2 regions of the Salmonella bongori NCTC 12419 genome follow, and region 1 is predicted to be linked to the other one. Evidence: riboswitches for the same ligand, from Rfam matches in the RefSeq annotation. Region 1 holds a riboswitch; the other holds the start of a gene.
The links. A riboswitch is a leader RNA that binds a small molecule or an ion and turns the genes downstream of it on or off. The one in region 1 is predicted to bind thiamine pyrophosphate.
Positions count from the first base shown of each region.

Region 1 (9,031 bases):
AATGTGAATAGTCCTGCGCCGCAGATTGCGGGTCGCATTAAGCCTGGTACTGACCGACCATTTTTTCCAACTTTAGCGCATTTTTTCGGCGCTATCTGCTGGCTCGATTCACGCACGAAAAAGTGTTAAACCGATCAAAATAAAAGCCCAATGGTATTTTAAAGGTATTATTAAATGGTATTGTCATGGCGTACCTTACCTGTCATGAAGGATTCCAAAATGAAGACTACCGCTAAACTGTCGTTCATGATGTTCGTGGAGTGGTTTATCTGGGGGGCCTGGTTCGTTCCCCTGTGGCTATGGCTAAATAAAAGTGGGTTTACAGCTGGTGAAATAGGCTGGTCTTATGCCTGCACCGCCATTGCTGCGATCCTGTCGCCTATTCTGGTCGGCTCCGTCACTGATCGTTTTTTCCCGGCGCAAAAAGTCCTGGCGGTACTGATGTTCGCGGGTGCCGTGCTGATGTATTTCGCGGCGCAGCAAACCACCTTTGCCGGATTTTTTCCGCTGCTGCTGGCTTATTCATTAACCTATATGCCGACCATTGCGCTGACGAACAGCATTGCCTTCGCTAACGTGCCGGACGTAGAGCGCGATTTTCCACGCATTCGCGTCATGGGCACCATCGGCTGGATAGCCTCCGGGCTCGCCTGCGGATTCCTGCCGCAGATGTTAGGTTATAGCGATATTTCACCTACCAACATTCCGTTGCTGATAACCGCCGCAAGTTCAGCGTTGCTGGGCGTATTTGCGTTCTGTCTTCCGGACACGCCGCCAAAAAGCACCGGTAAGATGGATATTAAAGTCATGCTGGGGCTGGATGCGCTTATCCTGCTACGCGATAAAAACTTTCTCGTTTTCTTCATCTGTTCATTCCTGTTTGCAATGCCACTGGCCTTCTATTACATCTTCGCCAACGGCTATCTGACAGAAGTGGGAATGAAAAATGCCACCGGCTGGATGACGCTCGGCCAGTTCTCTGAAATCTTTTTTATGCTGGCGTTGCCCTTTTTCATTAAACGTTTTGGTATTAAAAAGGTATTATTACTTGGTCTTGTCACTGCTGCGATCCGTTATGGCTTCTTTGTCTATGGCGGCGCGGAAACGTATTTCACTTACGCCCTGCTGTTCCTCGGTATTTTGCTGCACGGCGTAAGTTACGATTTTTACTACGTTACCGCCTACATTTATGTTGATAAAAAAGCGCCGGCCCATATGCGAACCGCCGCGCAAGGGCTTATTACCCTCTGCTGTCAGGGATTCGGCAGCCTGCTGGGTTATCGTCTCGGCGGTGTGATGATGGAAAAAATGTTTACTTATCCGCAACCGGTTAACGGTCTGACCTTCAACTGGGCGGGCATGTGGACATTTGGCGCGGTGATGATCGCCGTTATCGCGCTGCTGTTTATGATTTTCTTTCGCGAGTCGGACAAAGAGATCACCACTATTGACGATTGCGATGTTGCGTTGACACAAGGGGAAGTAAAATGAAAGCAGAACGTATTCTCGGCGCACTTTATGGGCAAGCATTAGGGGATGCGATGGGAATGCCCTCGGAACTCTGGCCAAGAACGCGCGTTAAAGCGCATTTCGGCTGGATTGACCACTTTCTACCCGGCCCCAAAGAGAACAATGCCGCCTGCTATTTTAACCGGGCGGAGTTTACGGACGACACTGCAATGGCGCTTTGCCTGGCCGACGCGCTGCTTGAAGGCGAAGGCAATATTGATCCTGAGCTTATCGGACGCAACATCCTCGCCTGGGCGGAACGCTTTGATGCGTTTAATAAAAACGTGCTCGGCCCGACCTCAAAGGTGGCACTAAACGCGATTCGTGACGGAAAACCCGTCGCAGATCTGGAAAACAACGGCGTGACTAACGGAGCGGCCATGCGCGTTTCGCCGTTAGGCTGCCTGCTTCCGCCGACAAATCTGAGCGCTTTTATTGCGGACGTGGCGCTGGCCTCCAGTCCAACACATAAATCCGATCTGGCTATCGCTGGCGCTGTGGTGATTGCATGGGCCGTCTCCCGGGCAGTGAATGGCGACCCGTGGCAAAGTATTGCCGACTCGCTCCCCGCCGTCGCCCATCAGGCGCAGACTGCGCGTATTACCACGTTTAGCGCCTCGCTATCAGCGCGTCTGGAACTGGCGCTAAACATTGTCCGCCGCGCTAATGGCATCGAATCAGCCAGCGAACAGCTGTATCAAATCATCGGCGCGGGAACCAGCACCATTGAATCCGTCCCCTGCGCCATCGCCATGGTAGAACTGGCGAATACTGACCCTAATCGCTGTGCCGTACTGTGCGCAAACCTCGGCGGCGACACCGATACTATCGGCGCGATGGCCACAGCCATTTGTGGCGCGTTACACGGCGTGAGCGCCATCGACGCACAGTTAAAACAAACGCTGGATGAGGTTAATCAACTGGATTTTGCGCACTATGCGGGTGCGCTGGCGAGCTATCGTCAACGGCGGGAGGCATTATGAACAGGGACCACCTGTTGACATTATTACCTGCCCTGCACACCCGACGGCCGCTCACTGTTATCGGCGCGGCGGTAGTCGATATTATTGCCGATACCTGGACCCTGCCGTGGCGCGGGTGCGATATTGAACTGCAACAACAGAGCGTTAATGTCGGCGGCTGCGCGCTGAATATTGCCGTAACGTTGAAGCGACTGGGGATTGACGCCAGCAATGCGCTGCCGCTGGGCCAGGGCGTGTGGGCGGAAAGGATTCGTAGCCGCCTGGCGAAAGAGGAATTGTCCAGCGCGATTGACCCCGTTGAAGGGGATAACGGCTGGTGCCTGGCATTAGTCGAGCCGGATGGCGAACGCACGTTTATGTCTTTTAGCGGCGTGGAAAACCAGTGGAGCGCGGACTGGCTGGCGCAGCTCAGGATGCCGCGAGGCAGTCTCGTTTACCTGTCCGGCTATCAACTGGCCTCGCCGTGTGGCGAACGGCTAATCCACTGGCTGGAAACCACAGCCGAGGTGACGCCTTTTATCGATTTTGGCCCGCGCATCGATGATATCGCGGACGACAGGTTGGCACGCATCATGGCATGCCGCCCCGTCGTCTCCCTGAATCGCCAGGAAGCCCTCATCGCGGCGAAACGCACCGGATTCGCAACCGACACGCAAGCCTTCGGCAAGGCCTGGATACAACACTTTTCCGCGCCGTTGGTGGTTCGCCACGACAAAGACGGGGCATGGTATTTTAGTGGGCAGTCTTCCGGTTTTGTGCCTGCGTTTCCGGCAACCGTGGTGGATACCATCGGCGCGGGCGACAGCCATGCTGGCGGCGTACTGGCAGGACTGGCGTCAGGCTGGTCGCTCGCGGATGCTGTACTGCTGGGTAACGCGGTGGCGAGCTGGGTGGTCGGGCATCGCGGCGGCGACTGCGCGCCTACGCGCGAGGCGCTACTCCTCGCACACAAAAACGTATAGATCGCTACGACAATAACTGATGCTGTATTCAATAGGCCGCTGCTGCTGATCGAGCGCCACCTGCTTAATTACCAGCACCGGCACTTTACCATCCATTTGAATATGCGACTGAAACTCGTCATCGGGCATCCGGGCGCTGACGCGAGATCGGGTACGCTGAGGGTAAATGTGCTGGCTACGAAAATAGTCATACAGAGAAATGCCAATCGCGTCGACATCATGAATCAGATGCGCAGGCACCCAGGACTCTTCAATCGACACCGCGTCTTCATCAACATAACGAATACGTTTGAGTAAAAAGACGTCGCTACCTGCGGGGATTGCCAGATGCTGCGCAACCTCATCCGGACAGTTTACCACGCGTTTGTTCACCCATAGCGTATCCGGTTTTTTGCCGCGCAAGACAACCTGCTGAGAAAATCCCCGCGCCTCTTTCAGGGAATATTCAAAAATATTATTGATTTGCGTACCGTAACCGCGGGCGCGCGTGACAACCCCCTCTTCTTCCAGCGCCTGCATCGCTTTCCGTACCGTGATACGCGAGACGCCAGTAAGCTGGCTGAGATCGCGTTCGCCAGGCAAAATATTACCATGCTCAAGAATGCCGCTGCGAACGGCATCCTTTACCGTCTGGGCGAATTTCATGTACAGCGGCGTATTGTCCGCTGCTGAAATTCGCTCATTCAATTGCGCGATGAGCCGGGTATGCGCTTGTTCCATTTATCTTTTCCTGACGACGGGTCTGTAGGCACTATATTACCACCACGCATGAAAATGATGTACCGGACCAATACCCTTCCCCACTTCCAGCGTATCCGCCTGCGCCAGCGCCGCAGAAAGCCACCGCTTCGCCTCTTTTACCGTCTCTTCCCAACTGTGATACCGGGGTCGTAACGCCGCAAGAGCCGCCGACAGTGTACATCCCGTCCCATGCGTATTTTTGGTCATCACCCGCGGCGCGGTAAAACGCTGCTCGCCGTTGCGGGTAAAGAGCCAGTCCGGACTTTGCGCATCCTCTAAATGTCCGCCCTTCATCAGCACCGCCTCACATCCCATCGCCAGTAACGCCCGCCCCTGCGCCAGCATCTCTTGTTCCGTACGCGCATGGGACGTATTCAGCAATGCTGCGGCTTCCGGCAGATTAGGCGTAATCAGCGATACTTGTGGCAGCAGCCGGACGCGCAATGTTTCAACGGCAGAGGAGGAGAGCAACGGATCGCCGCTCTTTGCCAGCATGACCGTATCCAGCACCACATTACCTACATGATGGCGCTGTAGCCGTTCCGCCACAGCCTCGACAATATCCGTTTCAGCCAGCATCCCGATTTTGGTGGTATCGATGCGCACATCGCTGAATACGGAATCAAGCTGGGCGGCGACAAACTCAGGGTCTACCCGGTACACCGATTGCACGCCACAGGTATTTTGCGCCACCAGCGCGGTAATCACCGAACAGCCATACGCTCCCAGAGCGGAAAAGGTCTTGAGATCCGCCTGAATCCCCGCTCCGCCGCTGGGATCGGTGCCGGCAATCGTCAGCGCGTTAATGCTTTTCATCTGTGCCCTCTACATCCAGTTGATACAGCGCATCAAGAAAGGCCGGGATAAAACTGCCAGGCCCCTTACTACGCTCTGCCGCAGCCTGTCCCGCCAGTTTCATCCAGCAGCAGGCCGATGCGACATTATCCAGCGCAGCGCCAGGTAATGCACAACAGGCAGCCACGACCGCCGATAACGCGCAACCGGTCCCTACAATGCGGGTCATTAACGGATCGCCACCAGGAATACTCACTGTGCGCTGACCATCGGTGACATAATCTGTCTCTCCCGTAACCACGACGATGCAATCTGTCTGACGCGCCAGCGCCTGCGCTGCTGGTAGTGCGGCCAGCGCCGCCTCGGTCGTATCCACGCCGCGTCCGCTCAGCGCTATGCCGGCTAACGCCATAATTTCCGAGGCGTTGCCACGGATTGCCGACGGGCGCAGGGACAAAAGTTCAAGACAAAATCGCCGACGAAACGCCAACGCCCCCACCGCAACAGGGTCGAGCGTCCACGGCGTTTTAGCGTCATAAGCACTCTCTACCGCCGCGCGCATCGCGTCGGCGCGTGAAGCCGTTAATGTTCCGACATTAATCAGTAAAGCGCTGGCGATGGCGGCAAACGGCCTGGCCTCGTCTGGGTCAATCACCATGGCGGGCGAGGCTCCTAGCGCCAGCAGCGTATTAGCGGTAAACGTTTGTACAACATCATTAGTCATACAGTGCGTGAGCGGAGAGAGGTCGCGAAACTGTTTTAGCGTATGCGCCGCAAGCGTACGGCAGTGCAGGTCAGGCTGCATGATTCAGCTCCTGCCCGCGTGAAGAAGGGACACGAGCAGTGTCAGACTTCCCTACGCTGGCATTATCCAGATCAGGTAATACGGGTATTTCTCAGCCTTCAATGAAGAAGGGCACCCCGAGTCGTGAAACCCAGCTGGGTTAAGTGGGTTTTGTCATTAAGCATACTGTTTGCAACAGACAATGTAAATTTACAGCACGCGGTGCTCAATAATGTCATAGTTATCAGATAGTTCTCAAAACCTATTTTGTTCTGGTAAACGGGTTTCCGGTTATGTTGTTTCACAAGGCTTTCGTTTACACTTTTTACGAAAAGAGGCGTGAGATAACAAAATAGCGCTTGTCAGATGCGCCGCCAGCAGAAATGATACTCACGGATTTAACTGACCCGCATATGTGGAGGGTAAAAGTATGAAAAGTAAATTGCTGCCTTGTGCGCTGTTGCTTGCAACCAGTTTTGCATGGGCCGCCCCCGCGACAACGGGCATCGATCAATATGAGTTAAAAAGCTTTATCGCCGACTTCACCCATTTCAAACCCGGCGATACCGTTCCGCAGATGTACCGTACCGATGAGTACAATATTAAGCAGTGGAAATTACGTAACCTGCCCGCACCAGATGCCGGTACCCACTGGACTTATATGGGTGGCGCCTATGTGCTGATTAACGATACCGACGGCAAAATTATCAAAGCCTATGATGGCGAGATTTTTTATCATCGGTAAATGATTTACGCACTCTCTGCCTAAAGAGTGCGTACAGAATAAACTAATTATAAGATACGACGATTAATGCCTTCGATTGTAATGGCCCCGCTTTAATTTTTGCGGGATCGAGGACATAATATGTTGCAAAAACAGGAATGCTTTCCACCGCGTTGACGGCGCTGCCTTTGGCATATGTTTTGAAAATGCTGTTTATGGCTGTTCCCTTATTTATTTTAAGTAGGCTATGATTTGAATCTCTCAGGATAAACCCTACGCCATTATCATTATCCGGCTTCAGGACGGATTCATTCTCATCCCAGACTAAATCACTGCGCAAATTTACCGATATCTGCCGTGAGGTCAGCGTTGCATTGCGTACCTGGTTTTTGCAATCCAGAATAATATCGCCCTGTTTAGAAAATTCACTGACTTCTCCTTTCGCGCGAAGTTTGGTCATCGGCACCGGATCCAGGGTGATAGTAAGGTTCTGGGGAGCACAGGTGGTTTCTTTGCGATTGTAATTTATCGTTAAATTAGCCTTATAAACGCCTTTTCCATTAAGATCTGCGATAACGTTTGCAACACATTCTCTGTTCCCCCAACAACCAATATATCTTAAAATAAATACAAGCCACTCTCTACCACCCCATTGATTCTTTGCGCCCGACATCACCGCTATATTGTCTATGCTAACGGAGTACCCGCCATTTGCAGAAACGGTCACCGCCTCCAGTGAACTTATTTCTGAAACTGTAATCTTATAGGGGCCTTCGAACACACCATTTTTATTTTGCATACTTATCTCACTACTGCTCTGCCATTCAACTTTTAGCCTTAACTTAACGCTGTTGTCCGGTCCCATACCAATAATATACTCGGAGGTCTCTAATTTACTTACCACATCATTATTTTCGCAGGTAGAATCAGTAAAAGCATTTGAAATGATCGCTGACTCCTCACCTCCCAGCATCAGGCTATCGGACTGAATAGTATATTCCTTTGTGTTAGTTAACGTCGCGCTACACGCCGCATTACTCAACGGTGTAAACGAGATCATCATTAATAAAAATAGTAGTCTTTTCATAGCATCACCTGAAAATTACCGACAAACATAAACATTATTTTCATCAATCTGCTTATCAAACGTGATTTTACAGAAAAGACCTTGTTGTTTATCTGTCGCGACTTTTACCGAAACGGGAACTTTTTCAGTACGAATAAATACCCGACTGCCCTGCCCTACCAGCCCTACATTATTTCCTTTGTCATCTTCCACTTCATAACCAAACGTTAAAGGCTCGCCATCTGCGCGCCGCGCCAGGAAATAAAAAGGTTTGCTGGTTTCTGTTTCGAAATCAACCAAGACCACGGCTCCGCGATAAGGTACTGTAACTTTACGGTTTCCCAACAAAGCGACATCACTTTCACTTTCGGAGATATCAAGCGAGATAAAGTTTTGCCGGTATGGCGTCAATGCTTCTAATACGGCGTAACCTTTTGCATTGGTACGTAAATAAGGACGCCCCTGCACCGCCGCATCTTCCAGATACGGCGCATTAATAATTGCGATCGTATCATTAAGTCGAGGGGCTAAATGCACACCGTTAGCCCATGCCACCAGTCCTCCCTGAATATTACCGCCAACCTGATGGTATTTATTGGACTGGCTATAGCTACCGCCGATCGTCGCCAGTGGGGCGTTCCAGGTTAGCGCTCCTCCGACTGTCGTTTGGTGCTCCTGGCGCTGGTGGCTGAGGTTTGTCGTGTAATTAAACTGATCGCGATTACCGAAGTTGCCACTAAGGCTGGTGTTGTTGGCCTCATAGCCTTGATCGTCAAAAGTAGTGGAATTCGATAAATAGATATCTCGATTTCCCCCACTCTCTCTTTGTCCCCATGTTAATGGAATAGAAAAATAGATATTAAAACGTTTATCTTCGCGATTATTGCTGTCATACGTCTGGGTTGCCGATAGCGTAAAACTGAGCCGCTGCCAGCTATTACTGTAGCTTAACTGGTAATCTTTTCCGGTACCACTACGTCCCCAATAATCGCGCCACAGGGCGCTGGCGGTAAAATATCCCCATCTGTCAGGTAACGTCTGATTAATATTGAGAGTAAAAGTATTTTTGCGCCCGAAGTCATTCTCATAATAATCGGCGATATCATAAATATCGTCATCATCGCGATGATAATGCTCCCGATTATTCCCCCAGACATGATCGTTAAAAGTGCGATAATCACGTGATGAGTAGCGATACGCCGCCAGAGAAAAATGAGTGGCTGACTGCGGAAGATATTTATTCCAGGCAATCTGATAACTTTGGCCATCAAAAACATCACCATTATCCTGCTTACTGTGAGACAACGTACCGTCAACAGATACCGCACCAATCAATGTATTCCACCCGGTACCAAGGGTTAATGAGCGATAATCGCTGGCTAACATCGTTCCGCCATACAACGTCAGCAAATTATTGACCCCGTACTGATAGGTGCCCTGGATAAAATCGGTTTGTTGAGAAGCGCC
Region 1 is NC_015761.1:2,129,304-2,138,334, forward strand. Features, by position in the region: gene SBG_RS10050 (nucleoside permease) at 220-1,491, shown strand; gene SBG_RS10055 (ADP-ribosylglycohydrolase family protein) at 1,488-2,492, shown strand; gene SBG_RS10060 (PfkB family carbohydrate kinase) at 2,489-3,454, shown strand; gene SBG_RS10065 (GntR family transcriptional regulator) at 3,428-4,174, opposite strand; gene thiD (bifunctional hydroxymethylpyrimidine kinase/phosphomethylpyrimidine kinase) at 4,211-5,011, opposite strand; gene thiM (hydroxyethylthiazole kinase) at 4,998-5,795, opposite strand; TPP riboswitch at 5,827-5,924, opposite strand; gene rcnB (Ni(II)/Co(II) efflux transporter accessory subunit RcnB) at 6,205-6,519, shown strand; gene SBG_RS10085 (fimbrial protein) at 6,563-7,585, opposite strand; gene SBG_RS10090 (fimbrial biogenesis outer membrane usher protein) at 7,601-9,031, opposite strand, start outside.

Region 2 (9,031 bases), 2.0 Mb from region 1:
AAAGATCAGGCCAACATAAAATAGTACGCCCGCCGCCACAGCGGTAATCATCATCCGCCGCTTGCCAAACCGCTTCACATAAAAACCAGCCAGAATCATTGCCGGTATCTCCAGCCCAGCCGCCGTGCCCATCAATACGCCGGCCAGTTTATCCGACAGGCCCAACTCAGCGCTTATCCATAGCGGCATATCAATGATGTACATGGTATTGCAGGTCCACATCAACGTGGAGGCGATAAATAACATTCGCACATTTTTATCCTGCCAACCGCTTACCTGTGCGAGCGGCGCATCCACAGGCTGTTTGACGCGCGCCACCGAAGGCAGCATCAGGGCAATCAATACCAGGCTGACGGCAAAGATAACGGCGGCAATGGAGAACATAGCGGTGAACCCGTAATTCAGCGCCAGCATAAAGGCCAGCGGTGGACCGATCACCCACGCCAGAGAAAGCTGAGCGCGCATCACTGAACTAAACATCACCACTTCGCGCGCCGAACTATCGGCATATTCCCGCGCCAGCGCAAACAGTTGCGGCATGGCGGTATTGGCCAACGACGCCAGCAGTACGCCGCAGGTAATTAACGTTAAGTAGTGACGATTAAAAGCAAACAATAACGCATTGCCGATCGCCATCAGACAGCAAAACATAATCAGCTTCCGGCGATCGCCCCGGCTGTCTGAGCGTTTCGCCAGCGCAAGACTGACTCCAATCCCGGCAATAGCATTGACGGTATAAAATAGCCCAACCCAAAACGGCTGCGCGCCGACCTCGCGACTGAGAAACAGGCTTAACGTCGGTGCCTGAAGCGCGCCGGCAACACCCATCATAAAAGCGACCAGCATAAATGCCGCATAAATTCCGTTGAGACGCCGTCCCATCGTCATAATCCAGAGCATAGAGAGTCCTTTAAGTGCAGCCGAAACAAAAAAAGCCAGCAGGTATTATCTGCTGGCGGGTGATTTTAGGCTATAGCCCACACCAATACTCAGTCACACATGATGTCTGCAATTGGTTTCAATCGGCCGCCTCCCACTGCATCAGTTCTTCGAGCATTTTTAAGCGCTGCTGCGCGCTCAGGCAAGCCAGCCAGGACACATTTTCCGTCGCGGCAAAATACCTCAACCAGAACTGACGCATAGCGACCTCTTCCTCTTGCTTCATCGAACGCTATTATTGGCTTAATATAGGGATAATAAAATTGCTGAGTTTTCCGTCGGAGTTCCCCTTTTATGCCCTCAGGTCGCCTGCAACAACAATTTATCCGTCTCTGGCAATGTTGTGACGGTAAAACGCAAGACACCACGCTTAATGAGCTGGCGGATCTGCTGAACTGTTCGCGCCGCCATATGCGTACGCTGCTTAATACCATGCAGGCGCGCGGCTGGTTAACGTGGGAAGCCGAGGTTGGACGCGGCAAGCGTTCACGCCTGACGTTCCTGTATACCGGACTGGCGCTGCAGCAGCAGCGAGCGGAAGATCTACTGGAACAGGATCGCATCGATCAGCTGGTACAACTTGTCGGTGATAAAAGCGCCGTCAGGCAGATGCTCATTTCTCATCTGGGACGCAGTTTCCGCCAGGGGCGGCATATTCTACGGGTTCTTTACTATCGTCCGATGCACAATCTTCTGCCGGGAACCGCATTACGTCGCTCGGAAACTCATATTGCCCGGCAAATTTTCAGTTCGCTCACGCGGGTAAATGAGGAAAACGGGGAACTGGAAGCGGACATTGCGCACCACTGGCAGCAAATTTCCTCTTTACTGTGGCGCTTCTACCTGCGCCCCGGCATTCATTTTCATCATGGCCGCGAGCTGGAGATGGAAGATGTCATCACCTCGCTGACGCGTATCAATACGCTTCCGCTTTACTCGCACATCACAAAGATAGACTCCCCTACCGCGTGGACGCTGGATATTCATCTTTCCCAGCCGGATCGCTGGTTGCCGTGGCTGCTGGGCCAGGTCCCGGCGATGATTTTGCCGCGGGAGTGGGAAACGCTGACGCATTTCGCCAGCCACCCTATCGGCACCGGGCCTTATGCCGTGCGGCGTAATACGCCAAACCAGCTCAAGATACTCGCCTTCGATGACTACTTCGGCTATCGGGCGTTGATAGACGAAGTGAACGTCTGGGTACTGCCGGATATCAGTGAAGAACCGGCCTGCGGCTTGATGCTGGAAGGGCCGATACAAGGCGGCGAAAAAGCGATAGAAAGCCGACTGGAAGAAGGTTGCTATTATCTGCTATTCGATGCCCGTACGCCGCGCGGCGCGCATCCACAGATCCGGGAGTGGGTGAGCCACGTACTCTCCCCCACCCATTTACTCTATCACGCAGACATACCGCTACAGCAGCTTTGGTTCCCTGCCTATGGGCTTCTACCACGCTGGCATCATGCCCGTCCTGGGCGCAGAGAAAAACCTGCCGGTCTGGAAACCCTCACGTTGACGTTCTACCGTGATCATATTGAGCATCGGGTTATCGCCGGTATCATGACCAGGCTTCTGGCTGAGCATCAGGTGCATTTGCATATTCAGGAGATCGATTACGATCAATGGCACGCCGGCGAGATCGAAAGCGATATCTGGCTCAACAGCGCTAACTTTACCCTGCCGCTGGATTTCTCGCTGTTCGCGCATCTGTGCGAAGTTCCACTCTTACAAAACTGCATTCCGCGCGACTGGCAGGGCGACGCCACGCAGTGGCGCGCTGGCGAGATGAATCTGGCGAACTGGTGCCAGCAACTGTTGGCTAACAACGCTATTGTGCCGCTGATCCACCACTGGCTAATTATTCAGGGACAACGCAGTATGCGCGGATTGCGCATGAACACCCTCGGCTGGTTCGATTTTAAATCGGCCTGGTTTGCGCCGCCGGACCCGTGATTGCCGCCCGGCAACAAAATCACTACACTAATGGCGTTCTCAACGGGGTGCCACGCCTGTGCGTGCGCTGAGAAAATACCCGTCGAACCTGATCCGGATAACGCCGGCGAAGGGATTTGAGGCTACCGCTCAAAATCCTTTGCCACCCATCTATTGAGGTGCAAAGTGCTAAAAAAATGTCTTCCTCTGCTGCTCCTGTGCGCAGCGCCCGCGTTTGCTAAACCCGTACTCACCGTTTACACCTATGACTCGTTCGCCGCCGACTGGGGCCCGGGTCCGGCGGTGAAAAAAGCGTTTGAAGCTGACTGTAACTGCGAGCTGAAACTGGTAGCGCTGGAGGATGGCGTTTCGCTGCTCAACCGCCTGCGAATGGAGGGGAAGAACAGCAAAGCCGATGTCGTGCTGGGTCTGGACAATAATCTGCTGGAAGCCGCCACGCAAACGAAACTCTTTGCGAAAAGCGGTGTGGACAGTGAGGCAATCAACGTACCCGGCGGCTGGAAAAATGACACATTTGTTCCATTCGATTACGGTTATTTCGCTTTTGTCTACGATAAAAACAAGCTAAAAAATCCGCCGAAAAGCCTGAAAGAGCTGATCGAGAGCGCTCAAAAATGGCGTGTAATTTATCAGGACCCGCGCACCAGCACGCCTGGGCTGGGGCTGCTGCTATGGGTACAAAAAGTTTACGGCGCCAACGCGCCTGATGCCTGGCACAAACTGGCGGCCAAAACGGTTACAGTAACGAAAGGCTGGAGCGAAGCTTATGGCTTATTTCTGAAAGGTGAAAGCGATTTGGTGCTCAGTTACACCACTTCTCCGGCATATCACATTATTGAAGAAAAAAAGGATAACTACGCTGCCGCTAACTTCAGCGAAGGCCATTACTTACAGGTAGAAGTGGCGGCGCGCACCGCCGCCAGCAAGCAACCGGAACTGGCGGAGAAATTCCTTAAATTTATGCTCTCTCCGGCGTTTCAGAATGCTATTCCTACCGGCAACTGGATGTATCCGGTAACCCATGTCCCCCTGCCCGCCGGATTCGAAAAACTGAGCAAACCTGCCACCTCGCTGGAGTTCAGCCCGGCAGAAGTCGCCGCGCAACGTCAGGCATGGATTAGCGAATGGCAACGCGCCGTCAGCCGTTAATACCCGGCTGGTTAATGCCGGGACTTTGCGCCGCCACGCTAACGATAACCGTTGCGCTGGCGGCCTTTATAGCACTTTGGCTGAACGCGCCGCCAGCATCGTGGTCCGCAATCTGGCAGGACAGCTATCTGTGGCATGTCGTGCGCTTCTCGTTCTGGCAGGCGTTTCTGTCAGCAGTACTGTCGGTGGTTCCGGCCATTTTCCTCGCCCGCGCGCTTTATCGACGCCGCTTCCCCGGACGTCAGACGCTACTGCGTCTGTGCGCCATGACGCTGATTTTGCCGGTGCTGGTCGCGGTGTTCGGTATTCTGAGCGTGTATGGCCGCCAGGGCTGGCTGGCCTCGTTGTGGCAAACATTAGGGCTTGAGTGGACGTTCTCCCCCTACGGTTTGCAGGGCATTTTGCTGGCGCACGTTTTTTTTAATCTGCCAATGGCGAGCCGTTTATTGCTACAGTCCCTGGAAAGTATTCCCGGCGAACAGCGCCAGCTCGCCGCCCAGCTCGGGATGCGTGGCTGGCATTTTTTCCGTTTTGTTGAATGGCCGTGGCTACGCCGGCAAATCCCCCCCGTTGCGGCGCTGATTTTTATGCTCTGTTTCGCCAGTTTCGCTACCGTACTGTCGCTCGGCGGCGGTCCACAAGCAACCACCATCGAACTGGCTATCTATCAGGCTCTGAGCTTCGACTATGATCCCGCCCGCGCAGCGATGCTGGCATTAATTCAGATGATCTGCTGCCTGACGCTGGTGCTGCTAAGCCAGCGATTGAGCAAAGCGATCGCACCGGGCATGTCGCTGATGCAGGGCTGGCGCGATCCTGACGATCGTCTCCATAGCCGCCTGACAGATGCCTTGTTGATTATGCTGGCGCTGCTGCTGTTGCTTCCGCCGCTGCTCGCCGTGGTGGTAGATGGCATCAATCGCAGCCTGCCGGAAGTGCTGGCGCAACCCGTTCTGTGGCAGGCTATCTGGACATCGCTACGCATTGCGCTGGCGGCAGGAGTCCTGTGCATCATTCTGACCATGATGCTGTTATGGAGCAGTCGCGAGCTCCGCCAGCGCCAGCGGGTATTCGCCGGGCAAACGCTGGAACTCAGCGGGATGTTGATCCTTGCAATGCCGGGTATCGTGCTGGCGACGGGCTTCTTTTTACTGCTCAATAATAGCATCGGCTTACCGGAATCCGCTGACGGCATCGTGATTTTTACCAATGCGCTCATGGCGATCCCCTACGCGCTGAAAGTACTGGAAACCCCAATGCGTGATATTACCACCCGTTACGGAATGTTGTGTCAATCATTAGGGATTGAGGGCGGAACGCGGCTAAAGGTCGTGGAACTGCGCGCCCTGAAGCGCCCACTGGCGCAAGCGCTGGCGTTTGCCTGCGTACTTTCTATCGGCGATTTCGGCGTCGTCGCACTTTTCGGCAACGATAATTTCCGTACGCTACCGTTTTATCTGTATCAGCAAATTGGTTCCTACCGTAGTCAGGACGGTGCGGTGACCGCGCTAATTTTGTTATTGCTCTGCTTTACGCTATTTACCCTCATTGAGAAACTTCCGGGCCACCATGTTAAAACTGATTGATATCACCTGGCTTTACCATCATTTGCCTATGCGTTTTACACTGACGATAGAACGCGGCGAGCAGGTGGCCATTCTCGGCCCTAGTGGCGCCGGAAAAAGCACGCTGTTAAATTTAATTGCTGGTTTTCTTGCACCTGCCAGCGGTACGCTACTGATTGCAGATGAGGATCATACGTTTACGCCGCCCTCACGCCGTCCGGTCTCAATGCTATTTCAGGAGAATAATTTATTCAGCCATCTGAATGTGCAGCAAAATATCGGTCTGGGGCTAAACCCTGGGTTAACGCTCAACGCCAGCCAGCGGGAAAAACGGGACGCTATCGCACGTCAGATGGGCATTGAGAGTCTGATGACGCGTTTGCCGGGCGAGTTATCGGGTGGTCAGCGTCAGCGGGTAGCGCTGGCGCGCTGCCTGGTTCGTGAACAGCCGATACTACTGCTTGATGAACCATTCTCTGCGCTCGATCCTGCGCTGCGCCAGGAAATGCTCACACTGGTCAGCGATATCTGCCGCGAGCAACAGTTAACGCTGTTAATGGTCTCGCATAGCGTGGAGGATGCGGCGCGGATTGCCTCGCGCGCCGTTGTCGTGGCCGACGGACGTATCGCGTGGCAAGGAAAGACCACGGAGTTGCTTAGCGGTAGGGCCAGCGCCTCAGTGTTGCTGGGGATTAACGGTTGATCGTGCAGATCGATAGGCCTACAGACCTGATAAGCGTAGCGTCATCAGACACAATAAGGCCGGCTAAGGCATTATCAGAAGCCTACGACTTTGTGAAGAATATCGATATACATTGGCATCAGCGGGTGGCGCATCAGCATCACCAGTGCGACAATCCCCGCGCCAGACACCATCGGCGCCAGCCATAACAGACGGGACCGCGGCAAAAACGCCGTGAGTCGATCGGTCGCCGCTTTGCCGCTGCGCCACCATCGCCAGCACAGCCAGCCGCCAACCCACAACAACAAGGCGGTCGCCAGTAACAACCATTTGAAGCTACCGCTTTGTTGATCGGCAGGGATATCAATAGCGGCGCCAGCCAGAATGCCCGGCAGAAAATAAAACGGCGGCCACAGCAAACAGCCAATCACGTTCGGAACAAGAAATTTTGCGACGGGAAGATCCAGCATCCCTGCTACCATCGGCACCAGCGGCCTTGTGGGCCCAACAAAGCGCCCGACCAGAATGGTGAACATACTGTGCTGATGTAACGCATGTTCGGTTTTATCCAACAGCGACTTGTTCTTTTTCATAAAAGACCAGCGGTGCAGCGGTTTTTTAAAACGCCACCCCAGCCAGAACGAAATCCAGTCGCCCATCAGACAGCCAACAATGCCCACCAGCCAGGCATGCCAAAAATTGAGCTCGCCGCTGCCGATAAGCGCGCCCAGCCCCGCCATCAGCACCGTGCCGGGTAAAATCAACCCCACCAGCGCCAGCGACTCCAGGAAGGCGACCAGCAACACGGCGATAAGCGAATAGAGAGCGGATTGGGTGATAAAGTGTTCCAGCAGTGCTTGCATAGTGTGTCCGTCAGCGTGATGAAGCAGGGATTCTGCTTACCCTTTCCCGCGTCGTCAAGCCGTCAATTATCTGAATAGTTACGACTTATGACATCTTTGTGGACACATCATTCACTTTTTCTTCACATCCTGCTCTGAACTCACTGGGACTTGCACCGGTACATTTTTTAAATACCCGTGAGAAATAGAGCTGGTCGTCAAATCCAACATTGCGCCCGACGGTCGCTATCGGCATCCGTGTGGTGCTCAGCAACAGCTTTGCCTGGCTGATACGCTGATCCTCGCGCCAGCTTAAAACGCTAATACCTAACTGCTGGCGGAACAGATGCGACAACCGGGAAGGCGACAGGCAGACATGCTGGGCGACGCTGGCAATATCAAAATGGCTGTCCGCCAGATGGTCACTGATATACTGGCAGGCATCGCGCACACGGCTATCCATCGGCGGATGCAGCGACTCATTAATCGCAGCCATACGCCTGAGCAACAATTGCTCGAGCAGATTGATCGCCAGTAGTTCAGAATAGCGTCCTTCCCCCTGCCCGGCGCTAATGATCTGCCCGAACAGTTCGCTAAAATGGGGTTGCCGCGCCTCGTCCGGGCGGAAAAATCCCGTCTGGGCAAAGATTGTCGGCCAGGCCAGCCACTCCTGCCAGTAGGCGCGAGGTCGAAAGTAAACCCACTGGTGATACCACTCACTGGCGTCCGGATGACGTCCATAGTGATGGATCTCACCTGGCGGAAACAACAACATATCGCCAGGTCGGCAGACAAACTGCTCGCCATTATTATTAATGACGCCCTCTCCGCGGATAGTCAGGTTAAGGATATATCCCTTCATGCCCAGCGGGCGATCGATAAAAAAATCCAGATATCCATTCGCTTCAATCGGCGTCAACCCGGCGACCAGATGAGCATTAAATGAATATCCCGGTAATAGCGGATCATTTTGCGTTTCAGCCATTATCTCCCTACCCTCCGGTATGCAGAGAAGAAACAAATTGTCCATATTGACCAGGACGACAGCGCTTCCCGCTTGCACGTCCTTGCGTCTGATGAAAGCACGCACCAATCCCGCTTGTGAAAAGCGCTTTGTAACAAAGCCGCACAATGCGGACGATAAAATGAAGTAACAGAAGTGTCTATAACTATGGCTGGAATGTCCACATTGAATATTTGCACAGCATCACACTTTGCAAAGCATTAGCATTTTTATCCATAAGATTAGCGGATCCAGCCTGACGTTTTTTGCCGCCAATCTCTACTGTTTCTCCATACCTGTTTTTTTGGATGGAGTAAGACGATGGCAATTGCAATTGGCCTCGATTTTGGCAGTGATTCAGTGCGTGCTCTGGCTGTGGACTGCGCCACCGGCGAAGAGATCGCCACCAGCGTAGAGTGGTACCCGCGCTGGCAAGAAGGCCGTTATTGCGACGGACCGAACAACCAGTTCCGTCATCATCCGCGTGACTATATGGAATCAATGGAAGCGGCGCTGAAAACCGCTCTGGCACAACTGAGCGCTGCGCAACGTGCAGATGTCGTTGGCATTGGCGTTGACAGCACCGGCTCTACACCAGCGCCGATCGATGCCGAAGGTAATGTGCTGGCCCTGCGCCCGGAGTTTGCGGAAAACCCGAACGCGATGTTCGTCCTGTGGAAAGATCATACCGCCGTTGAAGAAGCGGAGGAGATTACCCGCCTGTGCCACACGCCGGGCAAGGTAGATTATTCCCGCTACATTGGCGGCATCTATTCCAGCGAATGGTTTTGGGCCAAAATTCTGCACGTGACCCGTCAGGATAGCGCTGTTGCGCAGGCTGCCGCATCATGGATTGAGCTGTGCGACTGGGTACCGGCCCTGCTTTCCGGCACTACCC
Region 2 is NC_015761.1:101,949-110,979, reverse strand. Features, by position in the region: gene SBG_RS00490 (sugar efflux transporter) at 1-900, opposite strand, end outside; gene sgrT (glucose uptake inhibitor SgrT) at 1,019-1,141, opposite strand; gene sgrR (HTH-type transcriptional regulator SgrR) at 1,234-2,892, shown strand; TPP riboswitch at 2,926-3,025, shown strand; gene thiB (thiamine ABC transporter substrate binding subunit) at 3,058-4,041, shown strand; gene thiP (thiamine/thiamine pyrophosphate ABC transporter permease ThiP) at 4,017-5,627, shown strand; gene thiQ (thiamine ABC transporter ATP-binding protein ThiQ) at 5,611-6,309, shown strand; gene SBG_RS00460 (DedA family protein) at 6,384-7,151, opposite strand; gene araC (arabinose operon transcriptional regulator AraC) at 7,237-8,115, opposite strand; gene araB (ribulokinase) at 8,455-9,031, shown strand, end outside.
Region 2: it holds a riboswitch for thiamine pyrophosphate, as region 1 does, so the genes downstream of both, thiB (thiamine ABC transporter substrate binding subunit) here and thiM (hydroxyethylthiazole kinase) in region 1, are expected to answer to the same signal.